Regions from separate parts of the Alteromonas sp. 5NW40-0090 genome, predicted to be linked through region 2. Evidence: predicted binding sites of a transcription regulator. Region 2 holds the regulator's gene; each other region holds the start of a gene.
What was found. Region 2 encodes sigma-54, which starts transcription at its own class of promoters, with help from an activator protein. Its sites were predicted from a motif close to GTTGGCACGNNNNTNGNNT; they were not measured.

Region 1 (4,213 bases), on a different contig from region 2:
CTGCGCCATGAAGTCGTTAAGTTCTTTTAGCTTTGCATTATCAATAGATTGCTGGTTGTCTCTACTTTGTAGCCAGCTATTGAGTAATATGGCTAACGGATCGTTAGGTGTATCCTCAATAATTTCATCAACGAATAGCTTTGCGGTATCGTAGTCTTTCGCCTCTAGATACAAATCCACTAGATTACGCAGGGCAATAGGGTCGTCTCGGTTAAACGTTAGGGCTTTTTGTAAATGTGCAGTTGCTGCGTCTGTATTACCCTGTCGGTAAGCAAGCTGGCCCTTTAATCGCCATGTGATTGCGTTTTCTGGTTCTAACGACATGGCTTTATTGATAAGAGAATTCGCTTTAGTTAAGTCTTCATTTTGAAGGGCAATAGAGGCTAAGCCGTTTATAGCTGGCACGAAGTTAGGTGTGCGTGAGACTATAGTGTTGTAGTCGCGTAAGGCACACTGCTCGTCTTCCAATCTAATACATGCTGTTGCACGAATCATTAACCACTCGCGCTCTGCCTCTCCTGACAGTTTGTTTAAATCGGCAAAATCGACAATCTCTTTATATCTGTTTAAGAACAGCCAAGTGTTGCCAAGCGGTTCTGCCAGAAGGTTAATATCGGCACCCATCTCTAGCGCTTCTACAAACTCCATTTCGGCCGCGGTTAAGTAGCCGTTTATAAGCAGTATTTCGCCCATAAGAATTTTTGCAGCTAGATTTTCAGGGTCTTTTTGTAAGCTATTTTTAAGGTGAATATAGGCTTCTTCATACTCGTTTTGGTTAAACGCGGTGAGCGCTTTTTCGTAATCTTCTGATGTAGTAGCAAAACTGTTGAAAGTGATTAACGATGAGGCAACTGCTGAGATAATAGTGCGATGTACAATTCGCTTTTTATTATTAAAAAAATCCATATAAACCTTCGAAACTTAGCCTAGCCACTGGCTTAAAAATAGCATAAAAAAAGGTGACCTAAGCCACCTTCTAAAGATACGTGTTTTCTAAGCGTTTTTAAACCATTAAACGCGACGCTTACGTCTATATAGAACAAGACCCAAACCTAAACTCATTAGTGCTAGGGCACCTGGTTCGCTGACTTCTGTTGGTGGTTTAGTAGGAGTATCAGGAGTGTTGTCTATCGAAAATCCAAGGGCAGACAACTTGAATCCAAAGTCGCTCTCCTGAGAAGCTCCGCTGTCAAATATAGTGTTGTAGGCACCTACTAACCAGTATTTGGCGGCGCTCAAGCCGGTAAACTCAGACTGATAATAGTTGTTCACTTTACTTCCAACAGAGAAATGACCCGTCTCTATGCCGCTAGTAGAGGCAATGTCATTCCATGTGAAGTTTTCGGTACCTTTAAATTTATCAATATCGCCAAGGCCTATTACAGATACTTCGTTTTGTGATTGTCCACTGTAACGATATATCGAGGAAAATGAACCAGAGGTAAGGGTAACTTCTTCGCTGAAAGACAACAAAACCATATCGAAGTCTTGTTTTCCTCTATCGCCTGTTCTTCTATTGTCTATTGTATGAGCATCTCCGTAATAGCTCGAAGTTGTGTAGTCGCTCTGTTCGGTCGAGTCTTTGTTTATAAGTCCATAACCTGTCGTGTTATTGCTGTTTATCCAGCCATCAAGCACGCCTTGTTTTTTGACAAGGTCGTCGTTTTCGTCAAGATAATAACGACTGGTGTAGGTATCAGAGTGGCTTTTATAATAACCCGTATCAGACCACGCAGTAAGCCCAACATAAACTGTTTTACCATCAATAGTCGTAACCGCGGTTCCATTTTGAGAATCACCAAGAAGTGAATATGAAATACCGCTATTTACTAACGAGTAAGTGCCTTCATCTAAACTGCTGTCACTACCTAATACATTCCCGGAAAATAAAAGAAAAACTGTCGCTAATCCTAAATACTTCATATAAATAAATACCGACTCTAAATTTGCTTTACAATACTACTGAAGGTTAAGCGAACTTTGTGCCATGTTTGTATGATTATGATTTGTATTGGTTTTTTTGGGATTTTGATGCGTGTGAGTTAGTGATAGTAAAAAAAACTGACAGGTTGTACCACCTGTCAGTGATCTAAAGTCTAATTTTATTAAATAAGTTTTTTGCGACGCCACATGACGAAGAGTGAGCAGGCCATGAGTAGACCGATAGTTCCAGGTTCAGACACTTCGGTAGTATCTGTTGTACCCGCTGTTTCTGAAATAGAGAAACCGATATTGGCAAGTTTAAACGCGTCGTTGCCTATTCTTCCGTCTGTTTCACCAAATACAGTGTTGTACGCACCCACCAACCAATATTGGGCCGACTCAGTGAACGTAAAGTCTGCGCGGTGATCTAAATATTCACAGCTTTCGATGTCAAACGATGCTGAGGTTAGTGCATCTGCAACAATATCACTCCACGTGTTAACGCCAGAGGTTAGTTTAGCCGTATTGCCAAGCGCTGCTACAGACACCTGACTATCGCTGCTGCTGTGTAGCCAAGAAAAGCTAGCGCCGGTAAGCGTTACCGCAGAATCAAAAGACAGCAAAACAAAATCGTAATCTCGTTCTACGTTTGTAAACCTATAATATTCAGAGTTGTCGCTACCACTAGAGAAGTAATTTAAGTTATCAATGGCGTGGTCGGAATAACCTTTATAATTCGCTTCATCATTATTCGTTACACCATAAGCCCATTTATCAGAGATTTTCTCTAGCTTCGCGCCGACTACGGTTTCTCCAGTAATTCCCTGCGTATCAGAAAAGGCAGACATGTTTATATTTAGCCCGTCTATTTGAACGATTGAATCACTTGTCGGGGTGTTCTGGGTTACTTTATTATCTACTAAGTCATAATTGTATTCACCTAACGGTGAATTGCATACTTTGCTTTGTTCTGATGTTTGACTTGACGAACCGCAATGTGAATAACTCTGCTTGGTATAATAGTAGGTGGCATATGCTGAATTAGCACTTAACGTGGATAGCAAAGCCGTGGAGACTAGTAATACAGACTTCAAAGAAAAGTGTTTTGGAAGTAATAGCATAATTGCTTTCCTATAAAAGAAGCGCTTTTCGCTTCTAGTACATACTAAGATAGCGTTGCACCTTTCTATTGGCGCACACTTAGTAAGTACCTAATTTCAACATGGAGTTGTATGATATATGAACGGTGACCTATTTAAGGTATGTTGCCGTATACCTAGTTATTAGACTCAGTTGAAGGGATACGTTAGGCAACTGAAGCGTCTGGGGGCTGCTGCTAGTAATGTCGGCGATAGAATAGCGAGTATTCTTTGCTTTATCGAAGCAGGGTAAAAATATGCAGGCTAAGACACTGTATTTTTACTTTGCTATGCGTTCCTAGATATCTATGAAATAATTAACGCAATTGTATATGTAGAAGTATGAGGACATATGTCTGATCAAAAACGTAAAGGGGTATACTTACTTCCCAACTTATTAACAACAGCAGGGTTGTTTTCGGGTTTCTTTGCTGTGGTTTCATCAATGAACGGAAGATTCGAGGCGGCCGCAGTAGCAATCTTCGTCGCTATGATCTTTGATGGTTTAGATGGGCGTGTGGCAAGAATGACGAATACACAAAGTGACTTCGGTGCTGAATTTGACTCTATGGCCGATATGGTTTCTTTTGGCGTAGCGCCTGCACTTGTTGCTTATAACTGGGGGTTGACTGAACTTGGCAAGCTAGGCTGGTTAGCAGCCTTTATATATGTTGCAGGTGCAGCGCTTCGCTTGGCCCGTTTTAATACACAGGTGGGTATTGCAGATAAGCGTTTCTTCCAAGGGCTCGCAAGTCCGGCTGCTGCGGCAGTTGTGTCTGGTCTTGTATGGGTAGGTGTTGAGTATGATGCAGTAGGTACCGACTATGGTTTTATAGTTGCTGCAGTAACTGGCTTAGCTGGCTTACTTATGGTGAGCAACTTTAAATACAATTCGTTCAAAGAAGTTAATTGGCATGGCAAGGTCCCATTTGTAGGTCTTCTTGTAGTTCTCCTGATATTCGTTGTTGTAGCAACAGAGCCCGCACTGGTGCTGTTCCTTGTGTTTGCACTATATGCGTTAGCTGGACCTATCAATACTTTTCGTACCGTTGAGAAAGTAACGTTAGACGACGTAGTGGGCGACCATGAAGAAGATGCGGACTTCAATGCTGATAAAAAGAAAAGCAATGAAAGTGCAGACAGTAAGCAAG
Region 2 (4,213 bases):
CGCTTTACAAAGAAGACGTCCTTATCACGCAAGGTTCGCTTGTCATCAAGGCTGATGAGGTCGAAGTTATCGCTACAGACGGCAGCGGACGAGAAATATTTATCGCACGGGGTAACCCTGCTAGCTATTCTCAATCGCTTGAGGACGGTACGCCAGTGTCAGCAAAGGCCAATGAGATACGCTATGAAGTGGCTAATCGTACCATCTCTCTGGCAGGCAGCGCTGAGCTACAGCAGGACACCAGTAAAGTGCAAGGCGACAAGATTACTTTTGATATGATTACCGAGCAATTACTTGCAACCGGTGGAGCGGGTAAAAATGGCGAAGGCCGGGTAACTACGGTATTTACGCCGGAAACTATTCGCAAAACATCGTCAAAGAAAGATAACAAGGACAATGAATAGCAATGGCTACTTTGAGTGCTAAAAACCTTGCTAAAGCCTACAAGTCACGACAGGTTGTTCGCGATGTGAGTCTTTCTGTCTCAACGGGTCAAATAGTCGGCCTTCTTGGGCCTAATGGCGCTGGTAAGACCACTACATTTTATATGATTGTCGGCTTGGTAAACCTAGATAAAGGTAAGATTGAGATTGACGACAACGAACTCACTCATCAACCAATGCACGAGCGCGCACGCCGCGGCATAGGCTACCTTCCACAGGAAGCATCAATTTTTAGAAAGCTTACGGTACATGAAAATATCATGGCTATTTTACAAACCCGTAAAGATTTAAATTCACAGCAGCAAGAAGAAGAAGCCGACGCCCTACTTGATGAATTTAATATCAACCATATACGTAATAGTACGGGGATGAGTTTGTCAGGTGGCGAGCGCCGTCGTGTTGAAATAGCACGCGCTTTGGCCGCAAAACCACAATTTATTTTGTTAGATGAACCATTTGCTGGTGTTGATCCAATATCAGTTAATGATATAAAGAAGATAATACAACATCTTCGGGATAGGGGCATTGGTATCCTTATCACGGACCATAACGTACGCGAAACATTGGATGTTTGCGAGAAAGCGTACATTGTGAGTCATGGCGAGCTTATTGCGCAAGGAACGGCGGAACAGGTTTTAAGTAATCAAAAAGTAAGGGATGTATACCTAGGCGAACAATTCAGGCTATAGTTTGTGTAACCGAATTGTCATTTTTCAGTTTAGCTCTGGTATATTCAATTTAGAGCATTTAAATAAGACGTAGATGAAACCATCTTTACAGCTAAAATTTAGCCAACAACTTACAATGACACCTCAGCTTCAGCAGGCCATTAAACTGCTGCAGCTTTCTACGCTTGATCTCCAGCAAGAGATACAAGAAGCACTCGATTCAAACCCACTATTGGAAGTGGAAGAAGGCAATGACGAGGCACAGCTAGAGAAGAACAACATCGATAATGATGATAGTGCATCTGAAGCAACGGCTTCTGCTTCAAGTGATACATTGGAAGCGGGCGATGCGCTAGAGAAAAACGATCTTCCAGACGAGCTGCCAATCGACAGCACATGGGATGAGTATTACTCCGCGTCTTCTGCGCCTGCACCTGGCCCATCTAATGATGATGAACAAATCTTCCAAGGTGAGACCACTGAAGACATCCAAGAGCACTTGCTTTGGCAAATGCGCCTCACTCACTTTTCAGACACTGACCGCGCAATTGCTACTGCTATCATCGACTCTATCGACGAATCCGGTTATCTAACGGTTACCCTTGAGGATATTTTAGAAGCGGTAAATGACGACGATTTAGAAGAGCCGATAGAGATGGACGAAATAGAATGTGTGCTTAAGCGCATTCAGATGTTCGACCCTATTGGCTCTGGCTCACGCTCTCCACAAGAATGTCTTATGGTGCAGTTGCGTCAGTTTTCAGAAGACACGCCGTGGCTTGTAGAAGCGAAACAACTTATCGAAGAATATTCAGACTTACTCAGCAGCAAAGACTATCGCACCCTGATGCGAAAAAGTCGCTTGAAAGAAGACCAGCTGCGCGAGGCAATGCGTTTGCTTCAAACCTTGAATCCTCGCCCAGGTAGTGCTTTAGTTACTAAAGAGCCTGAGTACGTTATTCCTGATGTCTCTGTAACCAAGAAGAATGGCCGTTGGGTGGTTGAGCTGAACCCTGACAGTTTGCCTAAATTAAGCGTAAACCAGCAATACGCTGCCATGAGTCGCCGTGCCAAAAACAGTAGTGACTCGCAATTCATCCGCTCACACATGCAAGAAGCCAAGTGGTTCATAAAGAGCCTTGAGTCTCGTAACGATACCTTAATGAAGGTAGCCAACTGCATTGTGCAACAGCAAATGGGCTTTTTTGAGCACGGCCCGGAAATGATGAAACCAATGGTGCTAAATGATGTCGCAGAAATGGTAGATATGCACGAATCGACTATTTCACGTGTGACAACGCAAAAGTATATGCATACGCCGCGTGGTATTTTCGAATTGAAGTATTTCTTCTCAAGCCACGTTGCAACCGAGTCCGGTGGTGAGTGTTCATCCACAGCGATTCGTGCATTGATCAAGAAGTTAGTGGCCGCAGAAAATCCTAGTAAGCCGCTAAGTGATAGCAAGATTGCTTCATTGTTAGCCGAGCAAGGCATAAAAGTCGCTCGGCGAACAATAGCAAAATACCGGGAATCGTTATCGATCCCGCCGTCGAACCAACGCAAAAGCCTTATTTAAACGGGCTTAATAATATAAGGAAGACGAAATATGCAAATCAACCTTACTGGTCATCATGTCGAAATCACCGACTCTTTGCGTAATTATGTCGATACGAAGTTCAGCAAACTTGAACGTCACTTTGATCACATTTCTAATGTGCATGTCATCCTGAACGTTGAAAAATTAAATCAAAAAGCCGAAGCGACCGTTCATTTAAGTGGCGCTGAAGTATTCGCATCCTCAGAAAACACCGACATGTATGCGGCGATTGACAGCATGGTTGATAAACTCGACCGGCAGGTAATCAAGCATAAGGAAAAACTGAAAAAACATTAGTAGTTAATTGAGCATGGATATACAAGCCATCGTAAGTCTGGACCGCACCGAGTGTGCGGTTCAGTGTAATAGTAAAAAGCGAATTCTTGAGATCATCGCTGATATCGCTGCCAAGCAAAACGATAACATTGACCAGGCAACGGTACTTAATAGCTTAATGGCTCGAGAACGGATGGGTAGTACAGGCATTGGTAATGGTATCGCCCTGCCCCACGGACGCCTGCCGGGCCTTGAGAAAGTGATTGCCATTGTTGTAACCAGCACGCCAGCAATCGACTTTGACGCCCTTGACGAGAAACCCGTAGACATCTTTTTTGCGCTACTTGTTCCAGAGGAACAAACCGAAGGACACCTTCAAACGCTGGCCACCGTGGCGGGTAAACTAAGCGACAAAGAAACGATTAAAGCGATACGTCGTGCAACGACAAGCGACGATATTCTAACTGCATTAAGTTAAACATTAAGCGCCTATTAACCGTTTAGTAGGCGCCTCATTAATCAACGCGTATGTGATAAAACCAGAGTATTAGGGAGAAAGTAGGTGAAGCTGATAATAATCAGTGGTCGTTCGGGATCTGGTAAGTCTGTCGCACTTCGCGCATTGGAAGACTTAGGTTATTACTGTGTTGATAATATCCCGGTAAACTTACTTCCGACCCTAACCCATACTGTTGTTGATGAGTATGATCAGGTAGCGGTAAGTATCGATGTGAGAAACTTACCTAAAAATCCTGACGATTTGGTAGAAATTCTAGACTACCTGCCCTCTTCGTGGTCGATGACTATTGTCTACATCGACGCGAGCGATGATGTACTGGTTAAGCGTTTTAGCGAAACACGTCGTCTTCACCCTCTCGCCAAGCTTAATAAATCGCTTTCAGAAGCCATTAAAGCCGAGTCTGCACTACTTGCGCCTATTGCAGAACGCGCAGATTTATATTTAGACACAGATAAGCTTACCATTCACCAACTGGCAGAGTTAATTCGAGAGCGTATCTTGGGTAAGAAAAGCTCACGCCTTGTGCTTGTGTTTGAGTCGTTTGGCTTTAAGCACGGTATTCCAAAAGATGCGGATTACGTTTTTGATGCCCGCTTTTTACCCAATCCCCATTGGGAGCCCGATCTTAAACATCTGACCGGATTAGACGCACCAGTGGAAGTATTTTTGGGATCGCAGCCTGTAGTGACCAAGTTCATTTGGCAAATTC
Region 3 (4,213 bases), on a different contig from region 2:
GCTGCCATTTGTAGGACTTGGAGCATGGGCTCTCGACATGCCATTTATGCATAGATACACCCGTGCCTATCTAGAAAAACACCCAGACAAAAAAGGTAAAGACTTAGAGACTACTAAAGCCTATTGTGAGAAATTCCGAACGGTTCCGACTACCGTAATAAACTTTGTTGAAGGAACCCGCTTTACTACGCAAAAACACTTGTCTAAGCAAAGCCCGTACGAAAATCTACTTCCACCAAAAGCCGGTGGGGTCTCTTTTACACTGTCTGCTATGGGTGAGCTCTTTACTAATGTGTTAGATATCTCGCTGCTTTACCCAGAAAATAGACGTCACCCGATGATGGCAATGCTTAGCGGTCAGATGACTAAAATCGTCATCGACGTGAACATTACTCCTGTACCTGAGCTGCAACAAGAATCAGAACGCACTGAGTCTGAATTTCGTCTTTATTTTCAAAACTGGTTAAATGGTCTATGGGAAAATAAAGATAACCGCATTAAGAAACTGTTGGAGTCGTAAATAATGGAAGTCAGTGCTTCAGTACGCGATCACTTCATACATTTGGTAAAAGATATTTTTCCAAATTTAACTACCGAGGATCCGCTTTACAGTGTAATTGCACTGGGGTCTATTTTGTTCGTTGCCGCACTTATTTACATTGTAGCGCGCCTGTTAGTGCGCCCTCAAATTGCTAACTGGGTGTATAAGTCGAACAATAAGTGGGATAACGCGCTGCAAGAACATGGCTTCTTTAGACGCTTAATGCACCTCTTCCCTGCTCTCTTTATTTACATTGCCACCCCGGTACTTATTGATAACGAAGCTGTGATGCACGGAATGGTGATTAAAAGTGCTCAACTGTACATGCTGTATAGCGGGTTGTTGGCCCTGTACGCCATGCTGAGCACGGTAGAAGACGTATACAATGCATCTGCGCTTTCACGGCGCGCACCAATAACAGGCTTCATTCAGGTTACTAAGTTAGCGTTTGCTATTATCACCATACTGTTAAGTATTTCATTGATTGTAGATAGAAGCCCGTTGCTTATTGTGTCTGGCTTAACCGCCATTGCCGCTGTTTTACTATTGATATTCAGAGACACCATCCTAGGCTTTGTTGCCGGCATTCAAATAGCGGCTAACCGCATGTTTAATACGGGTGACTGGATTGCCATGCCTAAGTATGAAGTAGATGGTGAAATACTCGAAATAGGCCTTACCAACGTCAAAGTACAAAACTGGGATAAAACTATTTCGACGCTGCCGACTTACAGCCTTACTACAGAAGCAGTTAAGAACTGGCGCGGTATGCAAGAGTCTGGTGGACGCAGAATTAAACGCGCCATCTATATTGATGTGCACTCTATCAAGCTTTGTGACAACGATATGCTAGAGCGCTTTTCGAAAATTCGCTACATCAACGAATATATCGATAAGAAGAAAAATGAGCTTCGCGCTTATCACCGAGATTACTCCATTGATGAGTCGGATCTGCTAAACAGTCGCCGCCTTACCAACATCGGCACTTTTAGAGCTTACTTAGAGGCTTACTTGCGCAAGCACCCGGATATAAACCAAGAACTGACCCTAATGGTTAGGCAGCTACCGCCTAACGAGCTTGGTTTACCTTTAGAAATTTACTGCTTCAGTGCACAAAAAGAATGGGTGAGATACGAAAAAGTGCAGGCGGATATCTTCGACCACGTTATGGCTATGCTGGATTTGTTCGACTTACGCGCATATCAACGTGATGGACATTTGTCGCTGCTTGCCCATCGCGAACAAAGCGCTTATAGAAACAGTACCGAAAGTCATAGTACGCAAAACGATGCTCAGGAGAAGTGCGAGTCTAATCCAAAAAGTAACGACGAATAAAAAAGACTCAACATTAAGGCTTAATTTAGGCGAAAAAAAACCGGCTGAGATAGCCGGTTTTTTTAATGCTTATCGCTTAAGCCAATGCGTAGGCCATCAGTAAGCAAAGTACTAAACCAGTAACGCCAAAAAAACCGTACTCGATTTTTTCCTGCATACCTTCAGCACCTGCTTTAGCAGTCATAAAGCCCATAACGATGCTGCTTAGCCCTAGCGTAAAGGCAATTAGCGCAACACCAAACATAATTGCATTAATCCAATCAGCCATTGTGATAACCCCTTAAAAATATTGGCGGTATTATGCACCAATAAATAAGATTTAACCATGCTTGGATTGGCTTAAATGTTCCGCTATTGGTATTAATTGATCTTAGTCAAAACTACTAATTAGTTGGCAATTTCACTAAATAGTGCATCCAGCAGAGCATGAAGAAATCATTAAATCTCACTAAGTTTATGAAAAATATAAACTTTAAATATTGGCAAGGCCATTGCTCTACCTAAGGTATAACAGCGAGTATCGCTAGCGTCTATCCGATAGTGACACTACAACGCTTTGCAGTTTGCTTCGCGCACTTTCGTTAACGCGTCACACGTAAATTAAGGAATGAACAATGTCTAAGAAACTATTACTTTCAGTTGCCCTTACCAGTGCTTTAATAAGCGGCCACGCATTTGCGCATAACAGCAGCTTTCAAAACAACAGTTGTGACATGGAGCTTGATGGTCATATTCAATACTATCAAGGTGATCTAACGGTACAGATGGACAATGGCTCAGTGATGACGATTGACTCCCATCACAATATGACCATCAACGGCGAATCAGTATCGCTTGACAGCGAACAACAGCGCTGGGTAAGTGAATATTACAACAACATTGATATGGCTATTCCTATGACGTTGAATATCGCTAGTGAAGGCCTACAAATTGCCAATGTGGCAGTAACTGAAGTGTTTACTGAACTGCTGGGCGGCGATCAAATGGGTGATGATTTTCGTGAACTGTTCGACTCACTTGAAACCAAACTAAACGCCTCATTCTATGATGACGCAGGCAATATTCGCGTAGACTCAACTAAATTCGATGAGCCAGGTTGGTTTGACGAAAGCTGGGAGCAAGAATTTGAGGCGCAAATTGAGTCTTTAATCAGTGAGTCTATGGGTAGAATTCTTATTGCCGTAGGAACACAAATGTTGTGGGAAGGCGGTGATATGTCTGAGTTTGAGCAAAAGATGGAGCGCTGGGGTGAAGACTTAGAATATCGCTTAGAAAGCCAAGCTGCCGCGCTGGAAGAAAAAGGCGATGCATTGTGTAAGGTACTAAAAAAAGCGGATTATGCCGAAGGTAAAATGCAGGCATCCATATCAGGGTTAGATGATTTGAACCTGCTAGATATTGATCAAGACAACCACCATGACCACAACGACGAAATGAAGATGTAGTTGAACAATGTAGCGAACTCAACTCGCGAAACCAAACCACTTACTTTGAAAACCGACTGAAAAACCAGTCGGTTTTGTGTTTTTATACTAGCCGCTAACCAACTTTTTTGTTATCTCGACTCATTCAAGTTTCCGATTTTACAGTCAATGTAAGGTGCAGAGTTAACGACAACTGCCCCCCAATTAATGTACTCTTGAATCCAAAATAGGGGGGATTTAATCGATGACTCAAAATGTAGTAATTAGTGGCTACGGATGGTTAGCCGGCTATGTAGGCAAGGCGCTTATAGATAAAGTAAATATTGTTGGTACAACACGCAGCGAACAGAAACGCCTCGCGTTAAAAGCGCAGGGTATTACTGCTATTGAATATACTCTGGGCGAAGATACATCAACACTATGTAACCACCTGCCAAACGCGACCTTATTGCTAAATATCCCCCCTGGTAGGAAAAACACAGATCTCGCGTCATTTACTGATAACATGCTGCAGTTGATAGACGCAGCCATCAGCGAAAACGTAGCGCATATCGTGTTTATCAGTACCACGTCGGTTTACGGCGATGCCACGAACAAAGTAGTGTCCGAAGACAGCACTACACAACCGCAAACAGCCTCGGCCAAAGCCCACGTGACTATTGAAGACTATTTATTATCTAAACGAAGTCAGGTTGATATCAGTGTTGTTCGTCTAGCCGGTTTAGTAGGCCCAGACCGTCACCCCGCCCGTTCGTTAAGTGGAAGACAGTTGGATGCAGGAAATAAACGAATAAACCTTGTACATGTGTACGACATTGTATCTGCGTTGACGACCATCATTTGTGACAATCCGCTTAACGATGTTATACACCTTTGTAGCTTGTCTCACCCTAAACGCGGCATTTACTATGTG

Region 1: a site for sigma-54 is predicted at 1,972-1,990, ahead of xdp1 (exosortase-dependent surface protein XDP1). Genes of this name have one in related genera too.
Region 3: a site for sigma-54 is predicted at 2,355-2,373, ahead of AC27KT_RS14920 (DUF2884 family protein). Genes of this name have one in related genera too.

What each region holds. Positions count from the first base shown of each region.
Region 1 covers NZ_BAAJLT010000004.1:334,402-338,614, forward strand. Annotated here, with positions in the region: gene prsT (XrtA/PEP-CTERM system TPR-repeat protein PrsT) at 1-906, opposite strand, end outside; gene xdp1 (exosortase-dependent surface protein XDP1) at 1,012-1,923, opposite strand; gene xdp1 (exosortase-dependent surface protein XDP1) at 2,106-3,044, opposite strand; gene pssA (CDP-diacylglycerol--serine O-phosphatidyltransferase) at 3,415-4,213, shown strand, end outside.
Region 2 covers NZ_BAAJLT010000008.1:238,952-243,164, reverse strand. Annotated here, with positions in the region: gene lptA (lipopolysaccharide transport periplasmic protein LptA) at 1-404, shown strand, start outside; gene lptB (LPS export ABC transporter ATP-binding protein) at 407-1,132, shown strand; gene AC27KT_RS12005 (RNA polymerase factor sigma-54) at 1,206-2,687, shown strand; gene hpf (ribosome hibernation promoting factor) at 2,718-3,005, shown strand; gene ptsN (PTS IIA-like nitrogen regulatory protein PtsN) at 3,019-3,462, shown strand; gene rapZ (RNase adapter RapZ) at 3,547-4,213, shown strand, end outside.
Region 3 covers NZ_BAAJLT010000011.1:178,160-182,372, reverse strand. Annotated here, with positions in the region: gene AC27KT_RS14935 (acyltransferase) at 1-520, shown strand, start outside; gene AC27KT_RS14930 (mechanosensitive ion channel family protein) at 524-1,876, shown strand; gene AC27KT_RS14925 (hypothetical protein) at 1,953-2,144, opposite strand; gene AC27KT_RS14920 (DUF2884 family protein) at 2,491-3,321, shown strand; gene AC27KT_RS14915 (NAD-dependent epimerase/dehydratase family protein) at 3,545-4,213, shown strand, end outside.